4 regions of the Streptomyces sp. NPDC088817 genome follow, and region 1 is predicted to be linked to each of the others. Evidence: riboswitches for the same ligand, from Rfam matches in the RefSeq annotation. Region 1 holds a riboswitch; each other region holds the start of a gene.
The links. Region 1 has a riboswitch for cyclic di-AMP ahead of ACIP4X_RS10165 (transglycosylase SLT domain-containing protein). Riboswitches for the same ligand answer to the same signal wherever they lie in the genome.
Positions count from the first base shown of each region.

Region 1 (7,175 bases):
TCGGTGACCTTCGCGCCCTTGGGCGGGGTGAAGTCGAAGGTCGAGGCGGCGGGCCTGGCGAAGTCGATCCGGGTGAAGCCGGCGTCCACCACGGCGGCGCCGCCGCTGGCCGGGGTGAGCGTGAACTTCAGCGGCAGTCCGGTCTTGGCGTCCACCGCGATGCTGATCGCGCCGACCGTGGTGCCGGAGGCGTGCTTCGGCTCGATGACCAGCCGGTAGGCGTCGCGGCCGGCGACCTGCGCGGTGCCGTCGACCTTCACCGAGGTGGTGTCGTCGACCGACTTCAGGGCCTCGTCGGCGAAGTCCTTGGGCGTGGCGGGGACCTCGTCCCGGTGCTTCTTGCCGCTGTCGGCGGCCGTGCCGTGGAAGACCTCGTTCGACTTGCTGTCGTAGCCCCAGACGTCCTTGCCGTTGTGGATGAGGCTGTACTCGGCGGCGCTCTCGATCAGGGAGACCTTCTGCCGGTCCTCGCCGTCGGCGGCGACGCGCAGGGTGTGCGTACCGGACGCCAGCTCGGACAGCTTTGACGCCGGGTCGGCCGACGAACCGTCACCGCCCCCCATGGCGCCGGAGGCCAGGCCGCTCTCCAGGCCGCCGAGGTTCGGCAGACCGAGATCGGTGCTGATCTTGACCGTGCCGGACAACTGCTCGACGTCCGACTTGGCGATTTTCTCTATGAGTTGCTGTGCGGTGATCTTCGGCAGGTCGGGGTCGCCGGACGCGGCGAGTGCCGGGACGAGCCCGATGGTCGCCGCGGCCACCCCCACCACCGTGACCGGGACGACGTAGCGCGCGGCCTTGCGGCGCCCCGCGCGCAGGTCGTCGGCTTCGGATCCGTTCGGTGCCATGTGTGCCCTACCTCCGTCATCGGCGGCGGCTGTCCTGCTGCACTCGGGTATCACCCTCAGCCGCCATTCTCACCCAGATCGGTGAGGAGTGGTGTGCTCCGTGGTGTCCATCTGACCAAATCGGCCGGGCGGAAGCGTCAGACCCCGGAGCCAACTCCGTGTACGTCTGCGGTATGACACACCAAGGGCGACGCCTCCCCCACCCCCTAGGGGTGGGCCGGAGAACGCCGCTCGGAAGGGGCCGCCCGGCGGGATGTCCGGGCAGGTCGCGGTACCGGACGGGCGTCAGCCGGCCCGGTGCACCACCGCGTCGCACATCTGCAGCAGCGCGGCCTTCGCCTCGCACTTCCGCAGCGGTGCCAGCGCGGCCCGCGCCTCCTTGGCGTAGCGCACGGCGTCCCGGCGGGCCTGCTCCAGCGCCGGGTGCGCGCGCAGCGCCGTCAGCGCCTCCGCGAGCCGCGCGTCGTCGGTCAGGTCGGAGTCCAGCAGCTCGCACAGCGCGATGTCCTCGGGCAGCCCCAGCCGGGCCGACCGCTCGCGCAGCCGCAGCACCGGCAGCGTGGCGATGCCCTCGCGCAGATCGGTGCCGGGGGTCTTGCCCGACTCGCGCGAGTCGGAGGCGATGTCCAGGACGTCGTCCGCGAGCTGGAAGGCGACGCCCAGCCGCTCGCCGTACTGGGTCAGCACGTCCACGACGTTCTCGTCGGCGCCGGACATCATCGCGCCGAACCGGCACGACACCGCCACCAGCGATCCGGTCTTGCCGCCCAGCACGTCCAGGTAGTGGTCGACCGGGTCCCGGCCGTCCTGCGGGCCCGCCGTCTCCAGGATCTGACCGGTGACCAGCCGTTCGAACGCCAGGGCCTGTACCCGGACGGCCTCCGGGCCGAGGTCGGCGAGGATCTGCGAGGCACGGGCGAACAGGAAGTCGCCGGTCAGGACCGCGACCGAGTTGCCCCAGCGGGTGTTGGCGCTGGCCACCCCGCGGCGCACGGCGGCCTCGTCCATCACGTCGTCGTGGTACAGCGTGGCCAGATGGGTCAGCTCCACCACCACGGCCGACGGCACGACCCCCGGCGCGTACGGGTCACCGAACTGGGACGCGAGCATCACGAGCAGCGGCCGGAACCGCTTCCCGCCCGCCCTGACGAGGTGCTGCGCGGCCCCCGTGATGAACGGGACCTCGCTCTTGGTGGCTTCGAGCAGCCCTTCCTCGACAGCCGCCAATCCGGCCTGGACATCGGCTTCGAGAGCCTGGTCCCGCACGCTCAGCCCGAATGGCCCGACGACGGTCACGAGGGGTCTCCTGTCTGCTGGTGTCTGGTGGGATTTACACGGTTTGTCGATAGGTCGCTGCCCTCACTCAAGTCAGCGTATCCGGTCACGTTTCGATCACCGATATCGCCCACCTATACGGGCCAGGCCGCATCACCCGACGTGACCACGGTCACGCGTCCGCCACATGGCCCATCCCCGCTCACACCCGAAGTCCGATTCACCCCTATTGGGGTTTCAATTCTCTTTAGCGGTAATTGCGCTTCGGGTGCGCAAACCGTGAGTTGGGTCACTATGCCCTCTCTTCGCACCACCTCTCGCAGTCCTTCACATTCCCTTTACGGACAACGGAGTTGACCCTTGGCGGACGCAAAGGATCAAGTACCACATACACCCCCGACCAAGGTCAAATAGGGCGAGTGTGATTCCGCCACTTGTTCGGGACATGTGCTCTCGCATACGTTCCCGGCCATCGGGCGGACGCCGAATCCTGCCGCCGCCCGTAATCCCAACGACCGAATGAACCACGGCAGGAGCGGGGGACCCAGGTAAGCCGCCGGGCCGGGCTCGTACGTCCTACGTCGTACGCCGCACCGGAACGGCTCGGGGTGAAGCCGCGCCCTTCACGGCGCGGCCGGGCACCTCCCCGCCCGAACCCGACAGCTCACCTCGCAGGCGACGGAGAGGAATTCCCCCATGCCTGCAAACGGTCAGCGCCGCTCTTCCCGCACCGCCCGCCTCGTCCGCACCCTCGCCGCCACCGGCACGGGCGCAGCCGTCCTCGCCGTGCCGCTGCTCGGCGCGACGACGGCCTCCGCGGCGACCCCGGCCACCGTCCACACGGCCGCGAGCTTCGGCTACCCGAACAACCTCGACGGCTGGATCCGCGCCTCCCTGGCCGTCATGGCACAGAAGGGCATCCCGGGCTCCTACAACGGGATCCACCGCAACGTCATCCGCGAGTCCTCCGGCAACCCGCGCGCCATCAACCTCTGGGACTCCAACGCCAAGAAGGGCATACCCTCCAAGGGTCTGCTCCAGGTCATCGACCCGACCTTCCGGGCCTACCACGTGAACGGGACGTCCTGGGACATCTACGACCCGATCGCCAACATCACGGCCGCCTGCAACTACGCGGCCAAGCGGTACGGCTCCATCGACAACGTCCACGGCGCCTACTGACCGGACCGCGGCGGGCCCACACCGGCCGGTGCCCCGGCACTAGACAAACAGTCGTTCGAGGACGACGGCGATGCCGTCGTCCTCGTTCGACGTCGTGACCTCGTCGGCCACCGCCTTCAGCTCGGGGTGGGCGTTGGCCATGGCGACCCCCCGGGCGGCCCACTGGAACATCGGGATGTCGTTGGGCATGTCGCCGAAGGCGAGGGCGTGCTCACGGCCGAGGCCCAGGTGTTCGGCGGCGAGTGCCAGTCCGGTCGCCTTGGTGATGCCGCACGGCTGGAGCTCCACGGTCCCGGGTCCCGACATGGTGACCGTGGCGAGGGACCCCACCACACCGCGGGCCGCCGCCGCCAGCTCGTCGTCGGACAGCACCGGGTGACGCAGCAGCACCTTGCTGATGGGCGCGTGCCACAGGTCGTCGCGCCGTTCGACCCGTACGGCCGGCAGCGACGGGTGCGGCATGCGGTACCCCGGCTCGATGAGCGTGACCCCGTCGGCCCCGTCCTGGTCGACCGCGGCGTACACCTCCCCCACCTCGGCCTCGATCTTGCCGAGCGCGGTCTCGGCCAGCTCCCGGTCCAGGGTGACCGACCACAGCAGACGGTCGCCGCCGGCGTCGTAGAGCTGTGCGCCCTGACCGCACACCGCGAGTCCCGTGGTGCCGAGGACGCCGAGCAGTTCCCTTACTCTCGGCGCCGGCCGTCCGGTCACCACGAGGTGCCGGGCACCGGCGGCCGCCGCCTTCGCGAGCGCGGTGAGGGACCGTTCGGACACGGTGTCGTCGCCGCGCAGCAGCGTTCCGTCCAGGTCGGTGGCGATGAGGGTGTATGCGAGGGCGGCCATGATCAGAGAATACGGATGCCCCGGCCCGCCGACTCGACCGGAGCGTGCTTCTCGTTCGGACCGGTTCCTCCTCAACCGGTCGTGCCGCCGCGCCGGTTGGTCCGCCACAGCTGATAGAGGTGCCGGGCGCCCGGCCGCACGAAGCGCGCGAGCATCGTCACGAACGGCAGCGGATCGTCCCCCGCGAGCCAGGCCAGCTCCGTGCCGCTCGCCCTCGCCGGCGCGTGCGGTGTGGTGTAGCCGCTGCGGCGGTAGGCGAGGAGGGCGGGCAGGTCGATGTTCTCCACGACATACCGGTGTCCGGTGCGCTGCTCGCCCTCCGGGACGGGGCGCCCGGTCAGGTCGAGGTGCATGGCGCGGACGACGTCCACGCCCGAGCCGCTCTCGAAGAGCCGGAACTGCGCGCCCATGCGCGGATTGAAGTCGAGGAGCTTGTACTGCCCGTCGCGCCGGTCGAAACGCAGGTCGAGGTCGACGATGCCGGTGAAGCCGATCTGCTTGATGAACCGGGCGGCGAGGTCGGCGAGTTCCGGGTTGTCGACGACGTACGCGTTCGCCGTCATGCCCGCGTGCGGCGGCCAGGAGCGGACCTTGACGCCGGTGAACATCGCGAGCGGGTTCGAGCTCCGGTCGAAGTAGGCGTGCACGATCCAGTCCTCGGCCTCCTCCCGCGGCAGGTACTCCTGGAGGATCACGCCTGGCCGCTCGCCCCAGTCGCGGGCCAGGGCCAGCAGGCCCTCGCGGCTGTTGATCCTCGTCGTGCCGTTCACCGCGGGGCTGCTGCGCCGCACGAACGCCTCGCGGTTCTTGGCCACCACCGGGAAGCGGGTCTTCTCGGCGAACGCCACGACGTCCTCGTACGACTGCGGGAAGGCGGCCCCGGGGCTCGGGATGCCGTGCTCCACGCACAGTTCGTGCAGGCCCTGCTTGCTGGCCAGGCGGCGCGGCAGGCCGGGGGCGACGGGCGGGAAGAGAAAGGGGCCCTGGAGCACCTCCTGGTGCTCGGCGATCAGGACCGCGGCCTCCTCGTCGGTGGGCACCAGGACGGCGGGCCGGCCGATGCGGCGGCCGATCCGCAGCAGACCCTCCACCAGACGGTCGGCGCTCTCCGTGCCCCTGGTCGGCCAGACGAACGCGCGTTTGAGATAACGGGAGGAGGCCGCCGGTGTGTAGGCGTCCTCAGTGATCGCGTACATGGGCACGCCCAGACGGCCCAGGCTGCGGATCGCGCCCACCCCGCCGTGGTGCAGCGGGTAGTCGCCGAACTTCACGATCAGGCCCGGCACCTCGCGGTCGGCCCGGAAAGGCACACTGACGGCATTCCTGGCCACGGGTCCCCCCACGTGTCCCCCATTGAGCGGACCCACCCCGTCCGCGTCCCCAGAGGACGCTAAGCCGGAATTGCCCCCTCCCACAAGGCCAATTCGGACATTGCAAACTCTTTAGACACTGCCCAAGACATGGGATGCCCCCGTAACGTGTGGCCCGACCACATGGCATTTCGGAAAGGAAGGCAGCACCCCATGCCCCCCTTCGAGGTCCCCGAGGGCGACCCCTTCGGTCCGCACAACCTTCCCTACGGCGTCTTCTCCCGCGCCGGGTCGCCGGAGAGGACCGTGGGCGTCCGGCTCGGCGACCACGTGCTCGACGCGGGGGCGGCGGCGCGGGCGCTCGGTTCGCCCTACGCCGACCTGCTCGCGCGGCCGAGCCTCGACCCGCTGCTGGCCGCGGGCCGCACCGCGTGGTCCGACGTGCGGCGCGCGCTGACGTCGTGGGTCACGGTGCCGGCGCACCAGGAGACCGTCGCGCCCTTCCTGCACCCGCTGTCCTCGGTGACCCTGCACCTCCCCTTCGAGGTGGCGGACTACGTCGACTTCTACGCCTCGGAGAACCACGCCCGGAACGTGGGGCAGATCTTCCGCCCGGACGCCGAGGACTCGCTGACCCCCAACTGGAAGCACCTGCCCATCGGTTACCACGGCCGCTCCGGCACAGTGGTGGTCTCCGGCACGGACGTGGTGCGCCCGTCGGGCCAGCGGAAGGCGCCCACGGACCCCGCGCCGGTGTTCGGCCCCTCGGTCCGGCTGGACATCGAGGCGGAGGTCGGCTTCGTGGTGGGCGCGCCCTCGCGGATGGGGCAGCCGGTCGCGCTCGGCGACTTCCGCGAGCACGTCTTCGGGCTGTGCCTGCTGAACGACTGGTCGGCGCGCGACATCCAGGCCTGGGAGTACGTCCCGCTCGGGCCGTTCCTCGGCAAGTCCTTCGCCACGTCGGTGTCGGCGTGGATCACTCCGCTGGACGCGCTGGAGGAGGCACGGGTCGCCCCGCCGCGGCGGACGCACCCGCTGCTGCCCTACCTCGACGACTCCGCCGAGGAGCCCGGCGGTTACGACCTGCGGATCTCCGTCGCGATCAACGGCCACGTGGTGTCCGAGCCGCCCTTCTCCACCATGTACTGGACGGCCGCGCAGCAGCTCGCCCACATGACGGTCAACGGCGCCTCCCTGCGCACGGGCGACCTGTACGGCTCGGGCACGGTGAGCGGACCGTCCGAGCGCGAACGCGGCTCGCTCCTCGAACTGACCTGGAACGGCCGCGAGCCGCTGGAACTCCCGGACGGCAAGCGGGCGTTCCTGGAGGACGGCGACGTGGTGACGCTCTCGGCCTGGGCGCCGGGCGCGGACGGCGCACGGGTGGGGCTCGGAGAGGTGACGGGCCGGGTCGTGTCGGGCTGAACCAAGGCCCTGCGGTCCTTGCCCCGCGGGGATTTGATGGTCGTGGACCCCTGACTCCCGGTCCCGCGGCCGTCATACTGGCGGCAGGCCGTGCGCGCCCGGCGCGCCGGCCGGCCGCACAGCACGCTTCACCGCACGACCCCGCACCCGCCCACCTCCCACGAGGATCCGGAGTCCGAGGCATGACCGCCTGCCTGCTCCTGCTGAGCGCCGTCGCCCTGACGCTCGCCGTGCCGGTCCCCCGCGTGCTGGCCCGGGCGGGGTGGCCCGAACGGGAGCCCGTCGTCGCGCT
Region 1 is NZ_JBIVJN010000004.1:347,193-354,367, forward strand. Features, by position in the region: gene ACIP4X_RS10155 (DUF2092 domain-containing protein) at 1-848, opposite strand, end outside; gene ACIP4X_RS10160 (polyprenyl synthetase family protein) at 1,134-2,144, opposite strand; cyclic di-AMP (ydaO/yuaA leader) riboswitch at 2,627-2,814, shown strand; gene ACIP4X_RS10165 (transglycosylase SLT domain-containing protein) at 2,820-3,305, shown strand; gene ACIP4X_RS10170 (HAD family hydrolase) at 3,345-4,148, opposite strand; gene ACIP4X_RS10175 (ATP-grasp domain-containing protein) at 4,220-5,458, opposite strand; gene fahA (fumarylacetoacetase) at 5,672-6,883, shown strand; gene ACIP4X_RS10185 (M56 family metallopeptidase) at 7,066-7,175, shown strand, end outside.

Region 2 (7,175 bases), on a different contig from region 1:
AGTTCATCGACCTCGGCTCCGGGATCCCCACCCAGGGCAATGTGCACGAGGTCGCCCAGGCCGCCAGTCCCGGCGCCAAGGTGGTGTACGTCGACAACGACCCGGTCGCGGTCGCGCACAGCGAGGCCCTGCTCGCCGACAACCCGGATGCGGCGATCGTGGCCGCCGACATCCGTGATCCCGCGGGGATACTCTCCGCGCCGCAGGTGCGCAAGCTCATCGACTTCGACGAGCCCGTCGCCGTCCTGATGATCACGATCCTGCACTTCGTCACCCCGCAGGAGGACCCCGGCGGGATCGTGGCCGCCTTCCGGGACGCGCTGCCCGCGGGCAGCTGGCTGGCCCTGACCCACGCCACGGACGAGGACCGCCCGGACACGGCGGCGGCGGTCGGGCAGCTGTACCGGGACCGGGCGACCTCGCCGGTCACGGCACGCTCCCACGACGAGATCGAGTCCCTCTTCCACGGCTTCGACCTGGCGCAGCCGGGGCTGGTCTACGTCCCGCTGTGGCGCCCGGACCGGGAGGAGGAGGTCCCGGAGGACCCGTCCCAGTTCTGGGTGTACGCCGGGGTGGGCCGCAAGGACGTGTGAACGCCGGGCGGGGAGGTCCGGGTGAGGCCGTGGCGGTCACCCGGACCTCCCCGCCCGTGACGGCTCAGGCCGGCCGTATCGCGCTGTGGATGGCCTGCGGGCCCGCGAAGAAGATCGACTCCTCCTGTATCGATGCACCCGGACTCGGGGCGTGGATCATGGTGCCGTTGCCCGTGTACAGGCCCACGTGGCTGACCTCGCCGTAGAAGAAGATCAGATCCCCCGGCTGCAGTGCGGCGAGCTCGATCGCCGCGCCGGAGCCGGCCTGTTCATGGGTGGTACGGGGCAGGGCCACGTCCGAGGCCCGCCAGGCGGCCTGGGTCAGGCTCGAGCAGTCGTAGGAGCCCGGACCGGTGGCTCCCCACACGCAGGGCTTGCCGATCTGCGCGCGGGCGAAGGCCAGTGCCTTGGCGGCCTTCCGCTCATAGGCGGAGGCCGGGCTCTCGGCTACGGCGGGGCCGGGGGCGGCTCCCGCCCCGCCCGCCGCTCCAGGAACGCCCGCGGAGCCAGGGACCCCCGCCTGGCTGGCGTCGAAGAGCGAGTTGCCGTCCAGCGGCGGGGTCGTGTCGAAGAGTCCGGTGGCGTGCTGCTGCCACTGCGCCGCCTCCGGCTGAGGCGCGGGCGCGGCGGGCGGCGGCGTGCTCTGCCGCGCGGCGTGCCGGGCCAGCATCTCGCCGGCCTGGGCGAGCTTGTTCCGCATCCGCTCCTTGGGGGCCCGCCGCACCCCGACGGCCTGCCGACGCCGCCCTGCCCCGCCCTCGTTCGCGAACGGCGCGACGGGCCCGGCGGGCGGCGCCCCCACATCCTGGCTCCCAGCCTCCACGGCCCCACCGGAGAACGCGCCCAGGCTGCCGACGGAGGGCGCCGCCTGCAGGGCGCCGGCGAGAGGGGCCTGCATGGCTCCGCCCGGTGGCGGCTGCATGGCGCGGTCGGGGAGCACGGTCATGGCACCGGTGGTCGGGGCTTCCATGGCCCCTGTGGGGGGCGCGCCCAGGCCCCCGGTGGGGGGCGGCTGCATGGTGGGGTTGGGGAGCACCCCCATGGTGCCGGTGGCGGGCGCGCCGCCGGTGGGCGGTGCCTGCATGGAGCGGTTCGGCAGCACCCCCATGGTGCCGGTCGACGGCGCTTCCATGGCTGTTGGCGGGAGCACCCCCGTGGTTCCGTCCTGAAGCACCCCCATGGTCCCGGTGGGCGGTGGCTGCATGGTGCGGTGGGGGAGTACGGCCATGGCGCCGGTCGTCGCGGCTTCCACGACGCCGGTGGCGGGCGCGCCGGTGGTCATGTTCGGGAGCGCGCTCAGGCTGCCGGTGGGGGGTGCCTGCATGGTGGGGTTGGGGAGCACCCCCATGGTGCCGGTCGCCGGCTGCATGACGCCGTCGGGAAGCGCGCCCATGGCGCCGGTGGGCGGCTGCATGAGGGCATTGGGCAGCACCCCCATGGTGCCGGTGGCGGGCGCGCCGCCGGTTGCGTTCGGGAGCGTGCCCAGGCTGCCGGTCGACGGCGGCTGCATGGTGCGGTGGGGGAGCACTCCCACGGTGCCGGTGGTCGGGGCCTCCATGGTGCCGGTGGTTGTGTTCGGGAGCGCGTTCATGGTGCCTGTGGGGGGCGGCTGCATGGAGCGGTTGGAGAGTGCCCCCATGGTGCCGGTGGCCGGCTGTACGGCCGCGCCCATGGTGCCGGTGGGTGGTTGCATGGGGCGGGCGGTCAGTTCCGGTACGGGTGAGGCGGCGGCGGGCAGCTCCGGGGTGGTCCGGGCCGCGGCCGGCAGTTCGGGGGCCGGGGCCGCCGGGCCGGCGGGCAGCTCCGGCCGAGGTGCCCGGCCCGCTTCGAGGGCGAGCCCCTCGCGGGCATCCGCCGGACGCCCGCCCCGCGCCGCGGCGGGGGAGTCGGCCGGTTTCGGCATACGGTCCGGCGGCAGAACCGCCGGTGCGATCGGCCCCAACTGGGCGCGCCCCGCGTCGAACCACTTCCGGGTCACCCGGTCCACCGCCGGATCGGAGCCCCCGGAACGGCCCCAGTCGGCCGAACCCCGTCGCGTACGAGCGATGTTGTTCATCGCCCGCGTGGCGTTGAAGTTCCCCGTGGCGTTCTCCGCCCGGTCGTAGAGGCTGCTGATCCGCTGCTGGACCTCGGCGCGGCTCGGCCTGTCCTCGCTCGGTCGTTCCGGCGTCAAGAAGGACGCACCCCTCCCATGGGCCGCCTACCGGTTCAGCTCTCGGCATCGGGCGGACGTTCTGTGGAAGGCGTGCCCCGCGGCCCTTGTCCCGAGGGACAGTTGGGCCGCTTCACCCCGAGGTTGGTCGGTTCCCCGGCTCCGGCCGCTGCGGGTGCGTACCGGACTCGGCGGAGGTCGCACGATCCGACGCGACTCGCCGGAGGCAATCGTGCGGCCTGATCGTCAACTTAGCGAACATGTGTACCCGGTGTGAAGATTGAAGTGCGGAATGTCCGATACGTATTCGTGACCTTCCCGTGAGCTGCCTCACGTCCGGACGCCGAAGGCCGGGGAGTGCCCCCTGGAGGGCGGCGCGCACGCAGGCGCGGTGTCAGGCTGGAGGCATGCAGGAGTCGTACGAATCCAGGGACGCCGGGTCCGGCGGGCGGCGGCCGGAGGCGGCGCGGGTGCTGGTCGTCGAGGACGACACCACGGTCGCCGAGATCGTCTCCGGCTACCTGGACCGCGCGGGCCACGTCGTCGACCGCGCCGCGGACGGTCCGGCCGCGCTCGCCCGGGCCGCCGCCCACTGGCCGGACCTGGTCGTGCTCGACCTGATGCTGCCCGGCATGGACGGCCTGGAGGTGTGCCGCCGGATACGCGGGCGGGGCCCGGTGCCGGTCATCATGCTCACGGCCCGCGGCGACGAGGAGGACCGCATCCTGGGTCTGGAGGTCGGCGCCGACGACTACGTCACCAAGCCGTTCAGCTCCCGCGAACTCGTCCTGCGGGTGGAGTCGGTGCTGCGGCGCACCCGCCCCGCGACCGCGCCGCCACCGCTCGCAGCCGCCGGACTCGCCCTGGACCCGGCAGGCCGCCGCGCCACCAGGAACGGTACCGAACTCGCGCTCACCCTCCGCGAGTTCGACCTGCTTGCCTTCTTCCTGCGCCACCCCGGCAGGGTGTTCGGCCGCGAGGACCTGATGCGGGAGGTGTGGGGCTGGGACTTCGGCGACCTGTCCACGGTCACCGTCCACGTCCGGCGGCTGCGCGGCAAGGTCGAGGACGACCCGGCCCGGCCCCGCCTCATCCAGACCGTGTGGGGTGTCGGCTACCGCTTCGACCCCACCGGACACGAGGGGAGTTGACGGTGCGCGAGCCCCTGTTCATCGCCCTGTACGCCTTCCTCGGCGCCGCCGTGGCCGGACTGGCCGGGGCGGGCGCGCTGCGGCTGATCCGGCGGCGCTCGCTGACGGCCTCGCTCGCCGTGGTCGCCGCCGTGGCGGTGGGCGCGATGCTGGCCGGCACCCTGGCCGTGGCCCAGGCGATGTTCCTGTCCCCGCACGACCTGTCCGTCGTCACCACCGTGGTGGCGATGGCGGCGGTGGTGTCCCTGGCCACCGCGCTGCTCCTGGGCCGCTGGGTCGTGGCCCGCAGCCGCGAGCTCGCCCGCGCGGCCCGCGCGCTCGGCGACGGCGGCGACTTCGCCGCGCCCCACGGCCCGGCGACCGCCGAATTGGAGTATCTGAGCCGCGAGTTGGCGGCCACCAGCGCCCGGCTCGCCGAGTCCAGGGAGCGGGAGCGCGCCCTGGAGTCCTCCCGCCGGGAACTCGTCGCCTGGATCTCCCACGACCTGCGCACCCCGCTCGCCGGACTGCGGGCCATGTCCGAGGCGCTGGAGGACGGGGTGGCCGCCGACCCGGACCGCTACCTGCGGCAGATCCGCACCGAGGTGGAGCACCTCGACGCCATGGTGGGCGACCTGTTCGAGCTGTCCCGCATCCACGCCGGCTCCCTCGCCCTCACCCGCTCCCGGATCTCCGTGTACGACCTGGTCGGCGACGCGCTCGCCGGGGCGGATCCGCTGGCGAAGGAACTCGGCGTCCGTCTCGTGGCCGGCCACGTCGAGCCGGTGCCGGTCGAGGTGGACGCCGAGGAGATGAACCGCGTACTGGGCAACCTGCTGGTCAACGCGATCCGCCGCACCCCCGCCGACGGCACGGTCGCGGTCGCCGCCGCACGCGCCCCCGGCGGTGTCGTCCTGTCCGTCACGGACGGCTGCGGCGGCATCCCCGAGGCGGACCTCGCGCGCGTCTTCGACACCGGCTGGCGCGGCACCCACTCCCGCACACCGCCCGCGGGAGCCGGCCTGGGCCTGGCCATCGTCCGCGGCATCGTCGAGGCGCACCAGGGCCGGGCCGCCGTACGCAACATCCCGGGCGGCTGCCGCTTCGAGATGACCCTGCCGGCCCCCGAGCGCTGACCCCACCGGCGGGCGTGAGGCGCTCCCGCTCCCCGCCGTGCCACCGTGGCACCCTGGCCCCATGTGCGGTCGCTACGTCTCCACCCGAGGTCCGCAGGACCTGGTCCGGCACTTCCGGGTCACCGAGTGGCGCCCCGAGGAGGCGCTCGCGCCGAACTGGAACGTCGCCCCGACCGACGAGGTGTGGGCCGTCCTCGAACGGGCCCCGCGCGAGGACCGCACCCCGGCCGCCGTCCGCAGGGAGCTGCGGCCGCTGCGGTGGGGGCTGGTCCCGTCCTGGGCGAAGGACGTGAAGGCGGGCGCCCGGATGATCAACGCCCGAGTGGAGACCGTGCACGAGAAGCCGGCCTTCCGCCGCGCCTTCGTCAGGCACCGCTGCCTGCTGCCCGCCGACGGCTTCTACGAATGGCAGCAGATCAAGTCCCCCGACACCGGCAGGACCCGCAAGCAGCCCTACTACATCAGCCCCGAGAACGGTGAGCTGATGGCGCTCGCCGGCCTGTACGCGTACTGGCGCGACCCGCACGTGGCACGGGACGACGACCCCGCCGCCTGGCTGACCACGTGCACCGTCATCACCACCGAGGCCACCGACGAGGCCGGCCGCGTCCACCCCCGGATGCCGCTGGCCCTCACCCCGGACCACTACGACGCCTGGCTCGACCCCCGCCATCAGGACCCCGGCGAACTGCGGGCGCTGCTGAGTCCCCCGGCGGGCGGCAGGCTCGGCGCCCGGCCCGTCTCCCCGGCCGTCAACAACGTGCGCAACAACGGCCCCGAACTGCTGGAGGAGACGACGCCGTGACGGGCCGGACCACCCCGGTCCACCCGCGCGGCACCGCGCGCCGTACGGGCACCCGTTCCCCCCGATGCCCCCGATGACCGCCCACCCGGCCGAACTGCACCCCGGCCCCCGCCCGCCCTGACCTTACGGTGCTCAAGAGGGCTCAGGAGGTTCGAGAGGAGCCCAGGACGAAGGGGAGACGCGGTGGCTGCTGCGGGTGCTCCGGCGGGCGGGCCGGGCCGCGGGCCCCGGCCGGTCCGCCGCGTGTCCGGCAGCCGCCCGGCGGGCTCCGTACGCCTCCCGCCGCACGCCCGGACCGTTCCGGTGGCCCAGAGGGCCGAGAGCACCGTCCCCTGGCTGCGGGTCGCCGCCGCCTACGCCTGGCGCCTCATCCTCGTCGGCATCGTCGTCTACGGCGTCTTCACCGTCCTCGGCCGCTTCCAGCTCATCGCCGTGGCCCTGTTCCTCGGCCTGGTCATCACCACGATCCTGCGGCCCCTCACCGACCTGCTGAACCGCTTCCTGCCCAGGGCGCTGTGCGTCGCCGTCGCCCTGGTGGGCAGCATCCTGTTCCTGTCCGCCCTGCTGGCTTTCGTCGGCAACACGGTGGCGGGGGAGTCGGCGAAGCTCGCGGGCGAGTTCGGCGGCGGCATCCACAGGATCGAGGAGTGGCTCCAGCGCCCGCCGTTCCGGCTCAGCCGGGGCAAACTGGCCGACCTGCAGAAGCAGATCCTGGCCTACCTGTCCGCCCACCGCGCCGGGCTCCTCAGCAGCGCGCTCAGCGGCTTCGGCAGGCTCGTCGAACTGGTCACCGGCGGTGCCCTCGCGGTCTTCTCCTCCGTCTTCTTCATCCACTCCGGCGAGAAGCTCTGGCGGTGGGCGCGCGACCAGCTCCTGCCCGGCCGGGCCCGGCCGGTGTGGGACCGGGCCGGGTACGCCGCCTGGCGGACGTTCGCCGGATACACGCGCGGCATCATCATCGTGGCGGCCACCAACGCCGCCCTCGTCGGAATCGTCCTGTCGGTGCTGCGCGTACCGCTCGCGCTGCCGCTGACGCTGCTGGTGTTCTTCGCGACGTTCGTGCCGCTCGTGGGCTCACCGGTCGCGCTGGCCGTGGCCACGGTGGTCGCCCTCGCGGCGCGTGGCCCGCTCACCGCGCTGGCCGTGCTCGCCCTCATCGTCGTCATCGGCCAGCTCGAAGGACACGTCCTGCACCCTGTGGTCATGAGCTGGGCGGTGCGCCTGCACCCGCTCGTCGTCGGCGTCTCCGTCATCGCGGGCGGCATCGTCGCGGGCGTGGTCGGCGCCGTGGTGGCCGTACCGTTCGTCTCCGTCACCTGGGCGGTGCTGCGCGCACTGTGGCCCGCCCCGCCCTGACGT
Region 2 is NZ_JBIVJN010000009.1:246,398-253,572, reverse strand. Features, by position in the region: gene ACIP4X_RS19395 (SAM-dependent methyltransferase) at 1-593, shown strand, start outside; gene ACIP4X_RS19390 (NlpC/P60 family protein) at 658-2,766, opposite strand; cyclic di-AMP (ydaO/yuaA leader) riboswitch at 2,775-2,949, opposite strand; gene ACIP4X_RS19385 (response regulator transcription factor) at 3,153-3,896, shown strand; gene ACIP4X_RS19380 (sensor histidine kinase) at 3,899-5,011, shown strand; gene ACIP4X_RS19375 (SOS response-associated peptidase) at 5,073-5,816, shown strand; gene ACIP4X_RS19370 (AI-2E family transporter) at 6,060-7,172, shown strand.
Region 2: another riboswitch for cyclic di-AMP. It lies ahead of ACIP4X_RS19390 (NlpC/P60 family protein); the one in region 1 lies ahead of ACIP4X_RS10165 (transglycosylase SLT domain-containing protein).

Region 3 (7,175 bases), on a different contig from region 1:
TGTCCTACGGCCCGGTCCCCGGCCAAGGAGACTCCGCACAACGACGGACACATCGACATGTGGGTATGGCCACATGAGGGACGGCCGGGCTTGCCGCTAGGGTCTGTGCACTGTCTGCGCATGCCCCGGAGGAACCATGGCGTTCGGCTGGATCGACGAGCAGGCGGACGCACGCCGCCGGGCCGGACTCGTAAGGACCCTGCGGCCCCGCCCCGCCGACTCGCCGCTGCTCGACCTCGCGGGCAACGACTACCTGGGGCTCGCCCGCCACCCGGAGGTGACCGAGGGGGCCGCGGCCGCGGCACGCACCTGGGGCGGCGGCTCGACCGGTTCCAGGCTCGTCACCGGCACCACCGAACTGCACGCCGAACTGGAGCGTGAACTGTCCGGTTTCTGCGGTTTCGAGGCGGCGCTGGTCTTCTCCTCCGGATACGCCGCGAACCTGGCCGCGGTCACCGCGCTCGCGCCGCACGGCTCGCTCGTCGTCTCCGACGCGGGCAACCACGCCTCGCTCATCGACGGCTGCCGGCTGGCCCGGGGCACGACACAGGTCGTCGCGCACGCCGACCCGGACGCCGTGCGCAAGGCGCTCGGCACGCACGAGGGCCCGGCCGTGCTCGTCTCGGACACGGTGTTCTCGGTCGACGGCGACGCGGCCCCGCTGGCCGAGTTCGCCGCGGTGTGCCGGGAGCGCGGCGCGGGACTCCTCGCCGACGACGCCCACGGGCTGGGCGTCCTGGGCGCCGGAGGCCGCGGTGCCGCGCACGCGGCCGGACTGGCGGGCGCCGACGACGTGGTCGTCACGGCCACGCTGTCGAAGTCGCTCGGCAGCCAGGGCGGAGTCGTCCTCGGGCCCGCGCGGGTGATCGACCACCTCGTCAACGCGGCCCGGACGTTCATCTTCGACACCGGCCTCGCGCCCGCCGCCGCGGGAGCCGCCCTGGCGGCGCTGCGACTGCTGCGCCGCGAACCGGAGCGGGCGGCACGCGCGCGTGCGGTGGCGGCCGAACTCCACGCACGCCTGACCGCCGCGGGCCTGGAGGCGGTACGTCCGGACGCCGCGGTGGTCTCGGTGCGCGCGCCGTCCCCGGAGCGGGCCGTGCGATGGGCGGCCGACTGCCGGGCGTCAGGCCTCGCCGTGGGCTGCTTCCGTCCTCCTTCCGTGCCCGACGGCATCTCTCGGCTGAGGCTGACCGCCCGCGCGGACCTCTCCGGGGCGCAGATCGAACGCGCTGTACGGGTGATCGGTGGGACGCGGCCATGAGTCGGCGTGACACGGCCGCGCGTCACCGTGGGCGGATGTGACCGGATGGTGCGTCAGACGAGGTGAGCCGCGGCCGTGAAGCGGGCCCAGCTCGCGGGGGAGAAGAGCAGCGCCGGGCCGGCCGGGGCCTTGGAGTCGCGCACGGCGAGCAGTCCGGACCACGGTCCCGCGGCGGGCCGGGCCGTCTCGACGCAGTTGTTGGCTCCCGTGCTCCAGCTGCTGCGCAGCCAGCGCACGTTGTGCAGATCGGTGCTGGAAGATACGTGCCGAGGCAGAGCGGACATGGTGCCTCCTCAGGCGGTACGCGGTGGTGCGCCGTCAGTGTCCTGGCGTATCCCGGCGATGAAGTCCAACGAGTCCTCGGGCGAGAGGGCGTGGATCCGCAGGGTGTCGAAGGCCTCCGTGTAGGCCTCTAGGTCTTCTTTCCGCTCGAGATGGAAGCTACTCGTCAGGTGGTCGAGAACCACCACGTTCAGATCAGAGGTGTTCGAAAACGAGAAGATTACGAAAGGCCCGGTGACGCCGATGTGCGCGCCGGCGGCGAACGGCAGCACCTGGAGCCGTACCTGGGGCAGCCGGGCCGCCTCCGTCAGCCGCTCCAGCTGCCGCCGCATGATCTCGGGGCCGCCCACCTCGCGGCGCAGCACCGCCTCGTCCAGCACCGCGTCCAGCTCCAGCGGCGGTCGCGCCCGCAGCACGTCCTGGCGGGCCAGCCGCACCTCCACCAGCGCGTCCAGCCGGTCCTCGTCGAGCCCGTCCACGGCGGCCCGGGTGACCGCGCGGGCGTACTCGGGCGTCTGCAGCAGCCCGGGGACGACCGAGGTCTCCAGGGTGCGCATCCCGCTCGCCTGCGACTCCAGGCTGATGAAGTCCCGGTAGGTCGGCGGCAGCACGCCGCGGTAGGCGTGCCACCAGTGGTGCCGGCCGTCGCCGTCGTCCAGTCCCGCGAGGACCAGGAGCAGCTCGCGGAGCTGGGAGTCGTGGACCGCGTAGGCGTCCAGGAGCGAGCGCACATCGGCCGGTTTCACCCCACTGGTGCCGGTTTCGATGCGGCTGACCTTCGACTGGTGCCAGCCGACCAGGCGGGCCGCCTCACCGCTGGTGAGGCCCGCGCCGGTGCGCAGCGCGCGCAGTTCGGCGCCCAGCTTCCGGCGGCGCACCGCGGGACCGTGTTGCATGGATGACTCCCTCGCTCCCTCTGAACGCTCCACGCGACCCGCTTCACATACGGTCTTCCGTCGCAGAGTTCACCGCATCGAGCGACAGATATATGCATATCCCGGTGGATCGCCACCGAGAGCGGAGCACTGATGGCAGTCTGACGGCGAAGCACCAGTGCGGGACCGTACTCGAACCATCCGCTCAGTGTCGGACTCCGGCCCCGTGGGAAAGGGACGACGTCGCCATGGCAGACCATCTGGAAGCATCCGTCACTCTGCCGAGCGATCCCGCCTCGGTCTGCGTGGCCCGCGCCTATGTGGCCGGCACGCTCGCGGAGTGGGGCCTTCCGCCGGCCACGGACACCGCCGAGACGGTGCGGCTCATCGTCTCGGAACTCACCACCAACGCCGTACAGCACACTCTGGGGCAGTCACCCACCTTCACGGTGGACCTCGTCCTCGTGCGTGACGAACGGCTGTGCATCGGGGTCACCGACAGCCACCCCCGGTTCCCGAAACGACTGCCGGCCGCCGTCCAGCAGGACAACGGCCGGGGCATGGTGATCATCCGGTGGCTCACCGCCGAGTGCGGCGGCAGTCTGACCGTGCGGCCGACCCGGGAGGGCGGCAAGACGGTCTGCATCGAACTTCCGTGGACGGCTCCCGCCCGACCCGTGACGGCCGCGGGCCAGGAACCGTAGGAAGGTGCGGTGACGACGCCGCGGCGCCGCCACCGCCCCGCACGGCGGCCGGGTCAGCTGATCCGGCCGTACCAGACGCTCTTCGTCCAGATCTTCTGCAGCTTCACCACGTCCCCGGTCTTCGGGGCGTGCCAGATCTTGCCCGAGCCGGCGTAGATGCCGACGTGGTACACGTACGAGCCCGAGTGGAAGAACACCAGGTCCCCGGCCCGGCGGCTGCCCGCCGAGATGTGCCGGCTCCTGTTGTACTGCTGCTCGGCCGTGCGGGGCAGACTCTTGCCCGCCCTCTTGAACGAGTACAGCGTGAGGCCGGAGCAGTCGAACCTCCGCGGCCCCGTGGCACCCCACTGGTAGGGCGCCCCCTTCTTGGACGCGGCGATCTGCAGCGCCTTGGTCCCCATCGTCACGGCCGAGGCCTCGGAGGCCACGCCCGGCACCACGATCGAGCCGCCCACGGCGGCCAGGGTCAGTGCCGAGGCCGTGCCGGCCCGGGCCATCAGCGACGGGACACGATTGAGCGCAGTCATGCGCAACCCTTCGTCAGCCGCCTGTGAAGGATGACCTGTCGGATTCGGGCTGGCGAAGTTGCCCGGCCGCGTTGCCGCGGCTTCACCCCAAGGGCTGCTCGGGCCGGCCATGGTGTGACCGTTCCGGCGACCCGTCGTGCTTGGGTCCTCCACTCCTGCCGATCCACTCCTGTCGACCGGTCATCCGGGCGGCGGCAGGACTCGGCGTCCGCCCGGACCGCCCCGCCGTTGTGGCGGGGGCTTGTCGTCAGACAGGGATCTTCACCCACGGATGTCCGAAAATCCCAATGGAAGCGAGTGTTTGTGTTGTTACTCACCACGCGCCCGTTCGGGTGGACACCCTCGCGATCGAACGGATGCCCCCTCACCCGACGACCCCCGGACCAGCACCGGAAGGCCTTGTTCCGCCGTTCGGGGAGGCGTGTTGCGCAACTGTGGCGGTCCCGGAAGGGGAGCTGAACCTACACCGAAAGGCGGGCGGTCATTCGGGGACATTCCGTGCCGCGTGTCGTGGCGCGCCGCCTTCTGCGCCCGCCGCGCCCCTGGTGGTGGATGACGTCAACTTCCGCAGTTTGGCGGCGTGGTGAGGCGGATGGTGCGCGGCTCGCCGTCCGGCGCCGGCGGCGCGCAGGGCAGGGTGGGTGTCGCCTCCGGTTCGGTCCGGTGCGGAGCGCGTGAGTCGGCAATTGGGGACGATCCGGTCAACCACCCCATAATTCATGACTTCTGGCGCTTACGGTGCCGGGTGTCGCTCCAGGCCGCCCGTGCCTGCCGCGCGGGCCGGCCGCCGGGCTCCGCTCAGCGGGACACGCCGCGCCGCTTATCGGATTGGCAAAGAAGGTCAACGACCCCTGTTCTCAGGGACCTCACAGCCGCAAAGATCCCCGTACCCAATTCGCAACGACGTACGGGGAGGTCCCCCTTGAGGGACATGAGACCCAGGAACCGGGTGCTGGCGCTCGGTTCGGCCGGTGCGCTGGTCACGGCGACCCTGATAGCCGGCGCGGTGGCGACGCCCGCGGCGGGCGCGAACAACGGCCAGGGCCAGGACCGCGAGTCCCGCGGCGCGGCGATCGCCGCCGAGCGTGCCGCGAAGGCCGGCATCGACTGGCAGGACTGCCCCGCCGACTGGGGGCTGGCCAAGCCCATCCAGTGCGGTTACGTCTCGGTGCCGATCGACTACGCCGACCCCTACGGCAAGCAGATCAAGCTGGCCGTCGACCGCATCGGCAACACCGGCTCCAAGGAGGAGCGCCAGGGCGCCCTCGTCTACAACCCGGGTGGCCCCGGCGGTTCGGGCCTGCGCTTCCCGACCCGGGTCACCAACAAGAACGCCATCTGGGCCAACGTGGCGAAGGCCTACGACTTCGTCGGCTTCGACCCGCGCGGTGTCGGCCACTCGGCGCCTATCTCCTGCGCGGACCCGCAGAAGTTCGCCGAGGGCTCCAAGCTCGACCCGGTGCCGGACTCCGAGGCCGACAAGAGCATCCAGCGCAAGCTGGCCCGCGAGTACGCGCAGGGCTGCCTCCAGCGCACCGGCCGCGGCATGCTCCAGCAGATGACCACGCCGAACACCGTCCGCGACCTGGACGTCATCCGCGCCGCGCTCGGCGAGCAGAAGCTCAACTTCCTCGGCGTCTCCTACGGCACCTACCTCGGCGCCGTCTACGGCACGATGTTCCCGGGCCACGTGCGCCGGATGGTCGTCGACAGCGTCGTCAACCCGGCCCGCGAGAACGTCTGGTACCAGGCCAACCTGAACCAGGACGTCGCCTTCGAGGGCCGCTGGAAGGACTGGCAGGACTGGGTCGCCGCGAACGACGCCACCTACCACCTGGGCGCCACCCGCGACGCCGTCCAGCAGCAGTGGCTGAAGCTGCGCGCCACCGCCAAGAAGAGCCCCATCGGCGGGGTCGTCGGCCCGAACGAGCTGATCTCCTTCTTCCAGAGCGCGCCGTACTACGACTCGTCGTGGGCGCCGGTGGCGAGGGTGTTCAGCAAGTACGTCGCCGGTGACACCCAGGCGCTGGTCGACGCGGCCGCCCCGGACCTGTCCGACATCGCGGGCAACATCTCCTCGGAGAACGGCAACGCCGTCTACACCGCGGTGGAGTGCACCGACGCCAAGTGGCCCACCAACTGGAAGACGTGGGACCGGGACAACACGCGGCTGCACAAGACCGCCCCGTTCATGACGTGGGCCAACGCGTGGATGAACCTGCCGTGCGCCACGTGGCCGGTCAAGCAGCAGAACCCGGTGGACGTCAAGACCGGCAAGGGGCTGCCCGAGGTGCTCATCGTGCAGTCCACGCGGGACGCCGCCACGCCGTACGCGGGCGCCGTCGAGCTGCACAAGCGGTTCAAGGGCTCCCGTCTGATCACGGAGAAGGACGCGGGCTCCCACGGAGTCACCGGCCTGGCCAACCCGTGCATCAACGAGCGGGTGGACACCTACCTGCTCACCGGGAAGACCGACTCGGCGGACGTGACCTGCGCGCCGCACGCCACGCCGAAGGCGTAGCGATCGGCATTATCGGCATCAGGTGACGAGGGGCGGCCGGGACACCCGGCCGCCCCTTGCGCGTCTCGGGCGTGCCCGGCGGCGTCAACCGAGCGGTGCCCGCGGGAACCTGCGCCTGTCGCCCTTCCCCTCGGACTGCTCCGCCTTGGCCACGGCCGCGTACTGGTCGACGTACTCCTGCTCGGACAGCGTCAGGATGGCGTACATGATCTCGTCGGTGGCGGCGCGCAGGATCGCCTTCTCTTTCTCCATGCCCGCGTAGCGGGAGAAGTCCAGCGGCTTGCCGAAGCGGATCACGATCGGGTGCGGGCGAGGGAGGGTCTTCCCGGGCGGCTGGGCCTCGAAGGTGCCGATCATCGCGCACGGCACGACCGGCACGCCTGCCTTGAGCGCCATGACCGCGACGCCGACCTTGCCCTTGTACAGGCGGCCGTCGTGCGACCGGGTGCCCTCCGGGTAGATACCGAGCAGCTCGTCCTTGCGCAGCACCCCGAGCCCCTCCCGGATCGCGGCCTGCCCGGCCTCCTTGCCGGACCGGTCGACCGGGATCTGGCCCGCGCTGCGGAAGAAGGCCGCGGTGAGCCTGCCCTTGATGCCGGGACCCGTGAAGTACTCGGCCTTGGCCAGGAAGGTGATCCGCCGTTTGAGGATCGCGGGCATCAGGAAGTGGTCCGAGAAGGAGAGATGGTTGCCCGCGACGATGGCCGCCCCCGAGGCCGGCACGTGCTCCAGCCCTTCGATACGAGGCCGGAAGACCAGCCTGAGCAGCGGTCCCAGCAGAACGTATTTGAGCAGGTAGTAGAACACGGCTTGCCCCTCACTCCGACCAGCTCGGCCTCGGACCGGTGTTGTGCCAGGTAAAGGGCAGGATCCCGGATTTGGTCCACGTGCGTCAGTAGTCATCTGTAACCGCCCGCGGCCGCGGTCATGCTGTCCCGCCGGTCCGGTGCCGGACGGACGCGCCGGTATGCGGCGGACGGGTGGTACGGACCTGCGAGAATG
Region 3 is NZ_JBIVJN010000006.1:269,421-276,595, reverse strand. Features, by position in the region: gene ACIP4X_RS13840 (8-amino-7-oxononanoate synthase) at 137-1,264, shown strand; gene ACIP4X_RS13835 (DUF397 domain-containing protein) at 1,318-1,548, opposite strand; gene ACIP4X_RS13830 (helix-turn-helix transcriptional regulator) at 1,558-2,442, opposite strand; gene ACIP4X_RS13825 (ATP-binding protein) at 2,670-3,125, shown strand; gene ACIP4X_RS13820 (C40 family peptidase) at 3,179-3,652, opposite strand; cyclic di-AMP (ydaO/yuaA leader) riboswitch at 3,656-3,869, opposite strand; gene ACIP4X_RS13815 (alpha/beta fold hydrolase) at 4,584-6,173, shown strand; gene ACIP4X_RS13810 (1-acyl-sn-glycerol-3-phosphate acyltransferase) at 6,258-6,980, opposite strand.
Region 3: another riboswitch for cyclic di-AMP. It lies ahead of ACIP4X_RS13820 (C40 family peptidase); the one in region 1 lies ahead of ACIP4X_RS10165 (transglycosylase SLT domain-containing protein).

Region 4 (7,175 bases), on a different contig from region 1:
AGGTGGCGCAGCCCGCGCTGGACCACGCGGCCAGGATGACGACGCCCACAGCCGCGCCCCCCTGGCCGGGGTACGCGGTGCACGGGGTCTACGGGATGCACGGGGTGCACGCGCAGTCGCTCGGGTACGGATCGTACGGACCGGCGACGCCGTATCCCTACGGTCCGGCGTACGGCTCGGCGACGCCCCACCCCTATGGCCCGGCGGTGCCGTATCCCTCGTACAACCCTTACCGGACCCCGTCGTAGGTACTCCCGGGGACGGGGGTCACGCCGACGCCCGCGTCAGCTTCCCGAGTTCGTCCGCGGTCTCCAGGTGCTTGGCCGCGCCCTGCGCCCGCGCGCTGTCCACCGTCGTACCGGGCCGGTACTTGCCGGTCAGGAACCCGGAGGCGAGCGCGAAGTAGGGGACGACGGCCAGGCCCGACCGTTCGGCGACGCTCCGCAGACCGTCTTCGTAGGTGTCGCGCGAGACCAGGTTGTAGTGCGGCTGGAGCGCCACGTACCGGGCGAGGCCCTCGCGCTCGGAGAAGTCCAGGGAGGCCCGGAGGCGCTCGGGCGAGATGTTGGAGGCGCCGATGTGCCGCACCTTGCCCGCCCCGACCAGTTCGTCGAGCGCGCCGATGATCTCCTCGACGGGGACTTCCGGCTTGTCGAAGTGCGTGTAGTACAGGTCGATGTGGTCCGTGCCCAGGCGCCTGAGGGAGGCGTCGGCCGCGGCCTTGATGTTGGCGGCGCTCAGCCCCAGGTGGTCGGGGTGCTGGCACGGCCTCGTCGGCGGTGGGACCGGTCCGTGTCCGTCAGGGGGTGAGGCCCCTGTCGCGCAGCCACGCCATCGGGTCGATCCCGGTGGACTGGCCGCCCGGGTGGACCTCCAGGTGGAGGTGGGGCCCGGTGACGTTGCCGGTGGCGCCCACGCGGCCGATCACGTCGCCCGTGCTGACCTGCTGGCCGACGCTGACGCTGATCGACGACTGGTGGCAGTACCAGAGCTCGGTGCCGTCGTCGAGGGTGAGGATCGTGCGGTAGCCGTAGGCGCCGGCCCAGCCGGCCTCGGTGACGGTGCCGGTGTGGATCGCCTTGAGCAGGGTGCCCGTGGGCGCGGCGAAGTCGAGGCCCGTGTGGTAGCCGGAGGACCACATGGAGCCGGCCTGGCCGAAGGTGGAGGTGAGCGTGTACGAGGAGGTCGGCAGCGTGTACTGCTTGGCCAGCTCGGCCAGCCGCGCCTCCTCGGCCTTCTGCGCGGCCTCCTCCTCCGCCTTCTTCTTCTTGGCGGCGGCCTCGGCCTCGGCCGTCTCCCGCGCCTTGGCGGCATCGGCGGCGGCCTTCTTGGCGGCGGCGGCCTGGGCGTCCGCCTGGGCCTTGGCCTCGATCTGCACCTGCTGCTGCTCGGCCTGCGCCATGATCCGGTTGCGCAGCACCTCGCCGGCGTCCGAGGTGCCCTCCTGCTGGGTCTCGGCGGCGGTCACGCCGATACCGCTGAGCGCGGTGGCCGAGCCCTCGGGGGCGGCGTCGGAGTTGTCGTCGAACAGGGAGCCCACGGAGGGCAGGTCGGGCAACGAGATGGACACCGGCGGCTTGGCGCTGTTGGCACTGGCCATGCCGCCCGCGCCGACGGCGGCGATGACGCCGACACCGAGAACGGTGGAGCTGCGGGCGAGCCCGCCGCCGCGCTGCTTGGCGACGCGGTGCCGGCCGCGCACGGGACGGAGGGACTCCGCGCTCGGGTTCCACTCCTCCCAGGGGCCCTCATCGGCGCTTCGGCTGTCGTAGCCGAAGGTCTCGCCGTGCTGGCGGCTCGACGCGAACGGGGCTTCCGGGGCAGGCGGGTTGGACGCCACGAAGGCGCACTCCTTTCCTTCCGTCTCGCCTACCGGGTTAGCTGACGGGTTCGGAGCGGGAAGGTCTCCTACGCGCGTAAACAAGCCGTGCTGACACGGAAGTTACGCTCGATTCACCCCAAAGTAGGTGGTTCCCCGGTTCCCTTGCGGGATTCGGCGTGCGCGCACGGAGCCGCCTCTTGTGACGGCTGGGACGACCGTGCTGCGTTATCGAACGTTAATAGACGCGAGCCCCTGATTCCAAGCCGTTCGGCTTGATCACTCAACCTTCCGGCCCGACCTTACGGTCCATGAGCACCGAAACTCGGGCGAGTCGACCGCACTTTCCGGAGGACTTGAGACGAGCGCCCGTGGATCCGTGAAAACACTCAGGGCCGGAATCCATGAATCGAATTCCGGCCCTGAGTCTTCAGTAGCGGGGACAGGATTTGAACCTGCGACCTCTGGGTTATGAGCCCAGCGAGCTACCGAGCTGCTCCACCCCGCGTCGTTGTGTCACCAGTATATGTCATCCGGAACGCCGCTCGCACCAACCCCTCAGCCGAGCAGATGCCGGTTGGGTTCCGTGGCCCTCTCCTCGAACTCCGGCACCACGACGACGACCGCGCCGCCGGCCGCCAGCACCCCGGTTCCGTCGGCGCCCTCGACGAACGTGTCCGGCTCCCGCCACGCCGTCACCACCCGCCGCACCCCGGCGTCCAGAATCAGCCGGGCGCACGGACGCGGCCGGGAGGCGCGGCGGGCGCACGGCTCCAGGCTGCTGTACACCGTGGCGTCCGGCAGCCGCGGATCCGCCGGGTCGACCTTGGCCAGCGCCGCCTCCTCCGCGTGCACGACCGGGTCGTCCCCCTCCCGCGAGTAACCGCGGGCGAGTTCGGTCCCGTCGGCGGCGACCACCACGGCGCCCACGCTGAACGCGGTCCGGGACGGCGGGCACTGGGCCGCCAGTTCGCAGGCGATCCGGAGCCAGTGCCGGTCCGCGGGAGCGGCGCGGCCGGCGGTGCCGGGGGCGGTGGGCTCGTAGCGCACGAGGACGACGTCCTCGATGGTCCGCGTCTCCACCAGCCGCAGCCGGCCGCCCTGGTAGGTCCCGGGCCCGAACAGCCGGGGCGCGTCGGGGTCCCCCACGAACAGCGGGGCGAGCACGAGCTGCACCTCGTCCGCGAGTTGCTGCCGCAGCAGCTGGGTGTGGACGGTCCCGCCGCCCTCGACCATGAGCCGGCGCACCCCGCGTACGTCGTGCAGGTGCTCGAGCAGTCGGGCCCAGTCGAGTTCGGCGCCCAGCGGCACGACGTCGGCGGCCAGGCCCGTGCGCCGCAGCCGCAGCGCGCCCTCGTCGGTCGTGTAGAGGACCTTCTCGCCGCCGGTGTGCCAGAAGGGCGCCCCGGGGTCCAGCTCGCCGGAGGCGCTGACCGCGACCTTCAGCGGGTACTCCGGCCTTCCGGCGGCGCGGCGGGCGGCCCGCCGCTCGGGCGAGTTGACCAGCAGCCGCGGGTTGTCGGCCCGCAGGGTGCCGGCGCCGATGAGGATCGCGTCGGCCGACGCCCGCACCTCGTCGACGCGGTCGAAGTCGGCGGGGCTGGAGAGCAGCAGGCGTTCGGGGCCGGTGTCGTCCAGGTAGCCGTCGAGCGAGACGGCGGCGGACAGCAGGACGTACGGGTGGGGCATCGACGCCCTCTCTCTCGGCGACGGGCTCGCCTCCAGTGTGACCGACGCCGCCGACCGCGGACGTGGCACCACCGTGCCGGGAGCGTACCCGGGGCGGGCGGGCCGCCCATCGGTCGGTGCGGGTCAGTGATCGAGGCTGATGCGGAACCGCAGCCGGCAGATGACGGCGTCGGTGTGGCGGCGCAGGGCGCGGTCGAGGACCGCGCCGCGCTGGTTCTGCAGCAGCCGCAGCCAGGGCCTGGGCAGATGTGTCTCCGGGATGAGGACGACGATCCGGCACTGCCGCTCCTGGGCGGCCAGCGCGCGCACATGGTCGACGACGGGCCGGGTCAGGGACCGGGTGCGGCTGTGCAGCACGGTGAGGGGGACACCGGGCTGCCAGGCGTTCCAGGCGGCGTGGACCTCGTCGGCGGAGGGGGCGGCGCGGTCCTCGGGATGCACGACGGTGACGGCGCGGACCTCGTCGCTCAGTGACAACGCGGCGCTGATGGCCTCGCTGGTGAGCAGGTTGACGGCGCCGACGGGAACGACGACGACCGAGTGGCGCGGCGCGGGCCGTGCGGGGACCTCGCCGAGGTGCAGGGCCGCGCCGATGCGCTGGTAGGTGCGGTGCACCGACTCGAACGCGGCCACCAGGACGGTGACCGCGGCGAAGACCAGCCAGCCGCCCTCGCCGAACTTCGACACCAGTTCGATGACCAGCGCCGCGAAGGTCAGCAGTGCCCCGAGGCCGTTGACGGTCGCGCGCCACCGCCATCCGGGACCCCGGTCCAGGTGCCAGTGCCGGACCATGCCGGCCTGGGAGAGGGTGAATCCGATGAACACGCCGATGGCGAAGACCGGCACCAGTTTCTGGGTGTCGCCCTCGGACACGACCAGCAGGACCAGGGCGGTCGCGGCGAGCACGACGACGCCGTACCGGTAGACCTGCCGGTCGGCCCGCAGTCCGAAGACGTGCGGCAGATGGTTGTCGCGTGCCAGCAGGGAGGTCAGGACGGGCATGCCGCCGAAGGAGGTGTTGGCCGCCAGCGCGAGCAGCGTCATGGTGGCGAACTGCACCACGTAGAAGCCCGCGTTGTGGCCCAGGGACGCCTCGGTGAGCTGTGCCAGGACGGTCTTGGTGCGGCTCGGTGCGACGTGGAACTTGCCGATGAGCAGCGACAGCCCGATGAGCATGGCGCCGAGCAGCGCCCCGAGCGCGACCTCGGTGCGCTGCGCCCGCCGGGCCCTCGGGGTGCGGAAGGTGGGGACGGCGTTCGCGATGGCCTCCACGCCGGTGAGCGCCGAGCAGCCCGAGGCGAACGCCCGCAACAGCAGCAGGACTCCGACCGCGGAGACGGCCGAGGCCGTCGGATGGACGGGCGGGACCGCCGGTGTCCGCCGCACCAGCCCGGCCACGACGACAGCGGCGATCGCCACGACGAACACCACGGTGGGAGCGATCAGCACCTTGGCGGACTCGGCGACCCCGTAGAGGTTGACCGCCGTGATCAGCCCCAGCACGATCACGCACAGCAGCACCCGGTCGCCGTACAGGACGGGGAAGGCGGAGGTGAGCGCGGCCACGCCGGCGGAGACCGACACGGCGACGTTCAGCACGTAGTCGATGATCAGCGAGGCGGCGGCGACCAGACTGACCCGCCGGCCCAGATGGCGTCCCGCGACCGCGTACGCGCCGCCCCCGTTGGGGAACGCGGCGATCACCTGCCGGTAGGAGAACGTCAGAGCCGCCAGCAGCACCACGATCGCCAGCGTGACCGGCAGCGTGAACCCCAGTCCCCGGCTGCCGGCCGCCGCCAGCACCACCACGATCGCCTCCGGCCCGTAGGCCACCGAGGCGAGCGCGTCCAGGGACAGCGCGGCCAGCCCCTGCGGCACCGTCAGCCGGTCCCGCTCCTGCCGTCTCAGCGCGATCCGCCCGGCAAGGCGGCGCCGCCCCGCGTCCTCGGCACTCGTGCCCACGACTTCACCCGCCCTCACGTCGCCTTCGCCACCCAAGAGGCAGGATCTCCCGCAAAGCGCCCCATACGACGCAAGAGAGGTGTTAAAGGTCGTCCGGAGTCGCGCGTGTCCTGCTACACCGGAAGAGGCAGGCAGGAGGTGCCACGATGTTCGACCACCTCGTCAGAGGGCCCACCGCGATCGTCGTCGCCCTGGTGGCACCGCTCGCGGTCAGCGCGGTGCTGCTGCCCTTCCGCGCCGGCCTGGCCGGCACCGTCGTCGCCCTCGTCCTCGTCGTGGTCGTCGTCGCGACGGCGGCCCTCGGACACCGGGTGGCCGGTGTCGTCGCAGCCGTGTCCGCGGCCGTCTGGTTCGACTTCTTCTTCACCGTCCCCTACCAGCGGCTCACGATCGCGAGCGCCACCGACATCACCACCGCCGTGGTGCTGCTCGCCGTCGCCCTGGCCGTCTCCCAACTGGCGGCCCGCGCCCGGCGCCTGGAGGTCGTCACCATCACCGACTCCGACTATCTGGCCCAGATCCACCACGCGGCCCAGCTGGCCCGGGAGGCGACCTCGCCCGACGCGGTGGTGGAGTGCGTGCGCGCACAACTCGTCGGCCTGCTCCACCTGCGCGGCTGCCGCTTCGAGTACGGCACCCTGCTCGGCCACGCCCCCCGCCTGGAAACCGACGGCTCCCTCACCGTCGGGCGCAGAACATGGGACGTCGACCGACTCGGCATGCCCGCCCAGGACATCGAACTGCGCGTCTTCGCGGGCGGCCACTTCCACGGCCGCTTCCTCCTCCGGCCGGCCCCCGGCCACACCCCGCCCCTGGAGGCCCGCCTGGTCGCCGTCACCCTGGCCGACCAGGTGGGCGCCGCCCTTCAGACCACGTGGCGAATCCCGAGGTCCACGGGCTGACCCACCACCGCGCGGCACGTCTCCGCCTGGCCCGGCCGCCCGTGGCGCCGGGAACGACGGAACCCCCGTCCGACCAGGTCGGCGGGGGTTCCAGTGGCGCGGACGCCGGTAGGCCCTGTGGGACTCGAACCCACAACCAATGGATTAAAAGTCCTGGCCAGGGCATGCCAGGTGGTTCCGGACACTGCTTTGGTGTCCGGAACCACCTGGTCAGAGCATGTGCGCAGTGATGCGCCATTCATCCGGTGACGGGTCGTGCCGCACCGTCCGCTCACGCACCGTTCACGCATGACGAGCCGCTGAGCAGGGCCTTTTCGAGGTCCCAGCCCGCCATGGGTGATGGGGCTTTGGCACGTGAGGCGGCTCTGCGGGTTTTCGGCGGTCAGCCTGCGTTGAGCAGTTGCCCGGGCAGTGTGAAGGCCGTTGCCTTGCCATGGCCGAGATCAACCGTGACGGCGCTGTCGCCAGAGGTGAGGACCCAGTGTTTGCCGGTCTTCCGCATCCCGTCGGTGGCGGCCATCCCATCGAGGCGGGTGCGGTGGCGTTCCTTCCCGGTGCTGCGGTCCACTTCGACCAGTTCGACGTGGCCGGGGAGTGAGACCGCCGCCGTGATGCTCGTGGAGTCCGCTGTCACCCGGTCGATGCGGCCGGCGGACGTGGTCAGGACATCGATCTCGCCCTGCTTGGCCAGGTGCAGTGTTGCGGTGCCTGTGGAGGTGCTGGTCGTGGTGGGGCCGCCCGCGAGCAGTGGACGGCTGGTGGAGCAATCCAGGGCCTGGGCCTCGGTCTTGGGCACCTGGGGC
Region 4 is NZ_JBIVJN010000016.1:202,811-209,985, reverse strand. Features, by position in the region: gene ACIP4X_RS27395 (PrsW family glutamic-type intramembrane protease) at 1-248, shown strand, start outside; partial or broken gene ACIP4X_RS27390 (aldo/keto reductase) at 307-774, opposite strand; gene ACIP4X_RS27385 (M23 family metallopeptidase) at 800-1,840, opposite strand; cyclic di-AMP (ydaO/yuaA leader) riboswitch at 1,852-2,009, opposite strand; tRNA gene ACIP4X_RS27380 (tRNA-Met) at 2,254-2,327, opposite strand; gene ACIP4X_RS27375 (dihydrofolate reductase family protein) at 2,378-3,508, opposite strand; gene ACIP4X_RS27370 (amino acid permease) at 3,632-5,422, opposite strand; gene ACIP4X_RS27365 (DUF4118 domain-containing protein) at 5,617-6,372, shown strand; gene ACIP4X_RS27360 (hypothetical protein) at 6,755-7,175, opposite strand, start outside.
Region 4: another riboswitch for cyclic di-AMP. It lies ahead of ACIP4X_RS27385 (M23 family metallopeptidase); the one in region 1 lies ahead of ACIP4X_RS10165 (transglycosylase SLT domain-containing protein).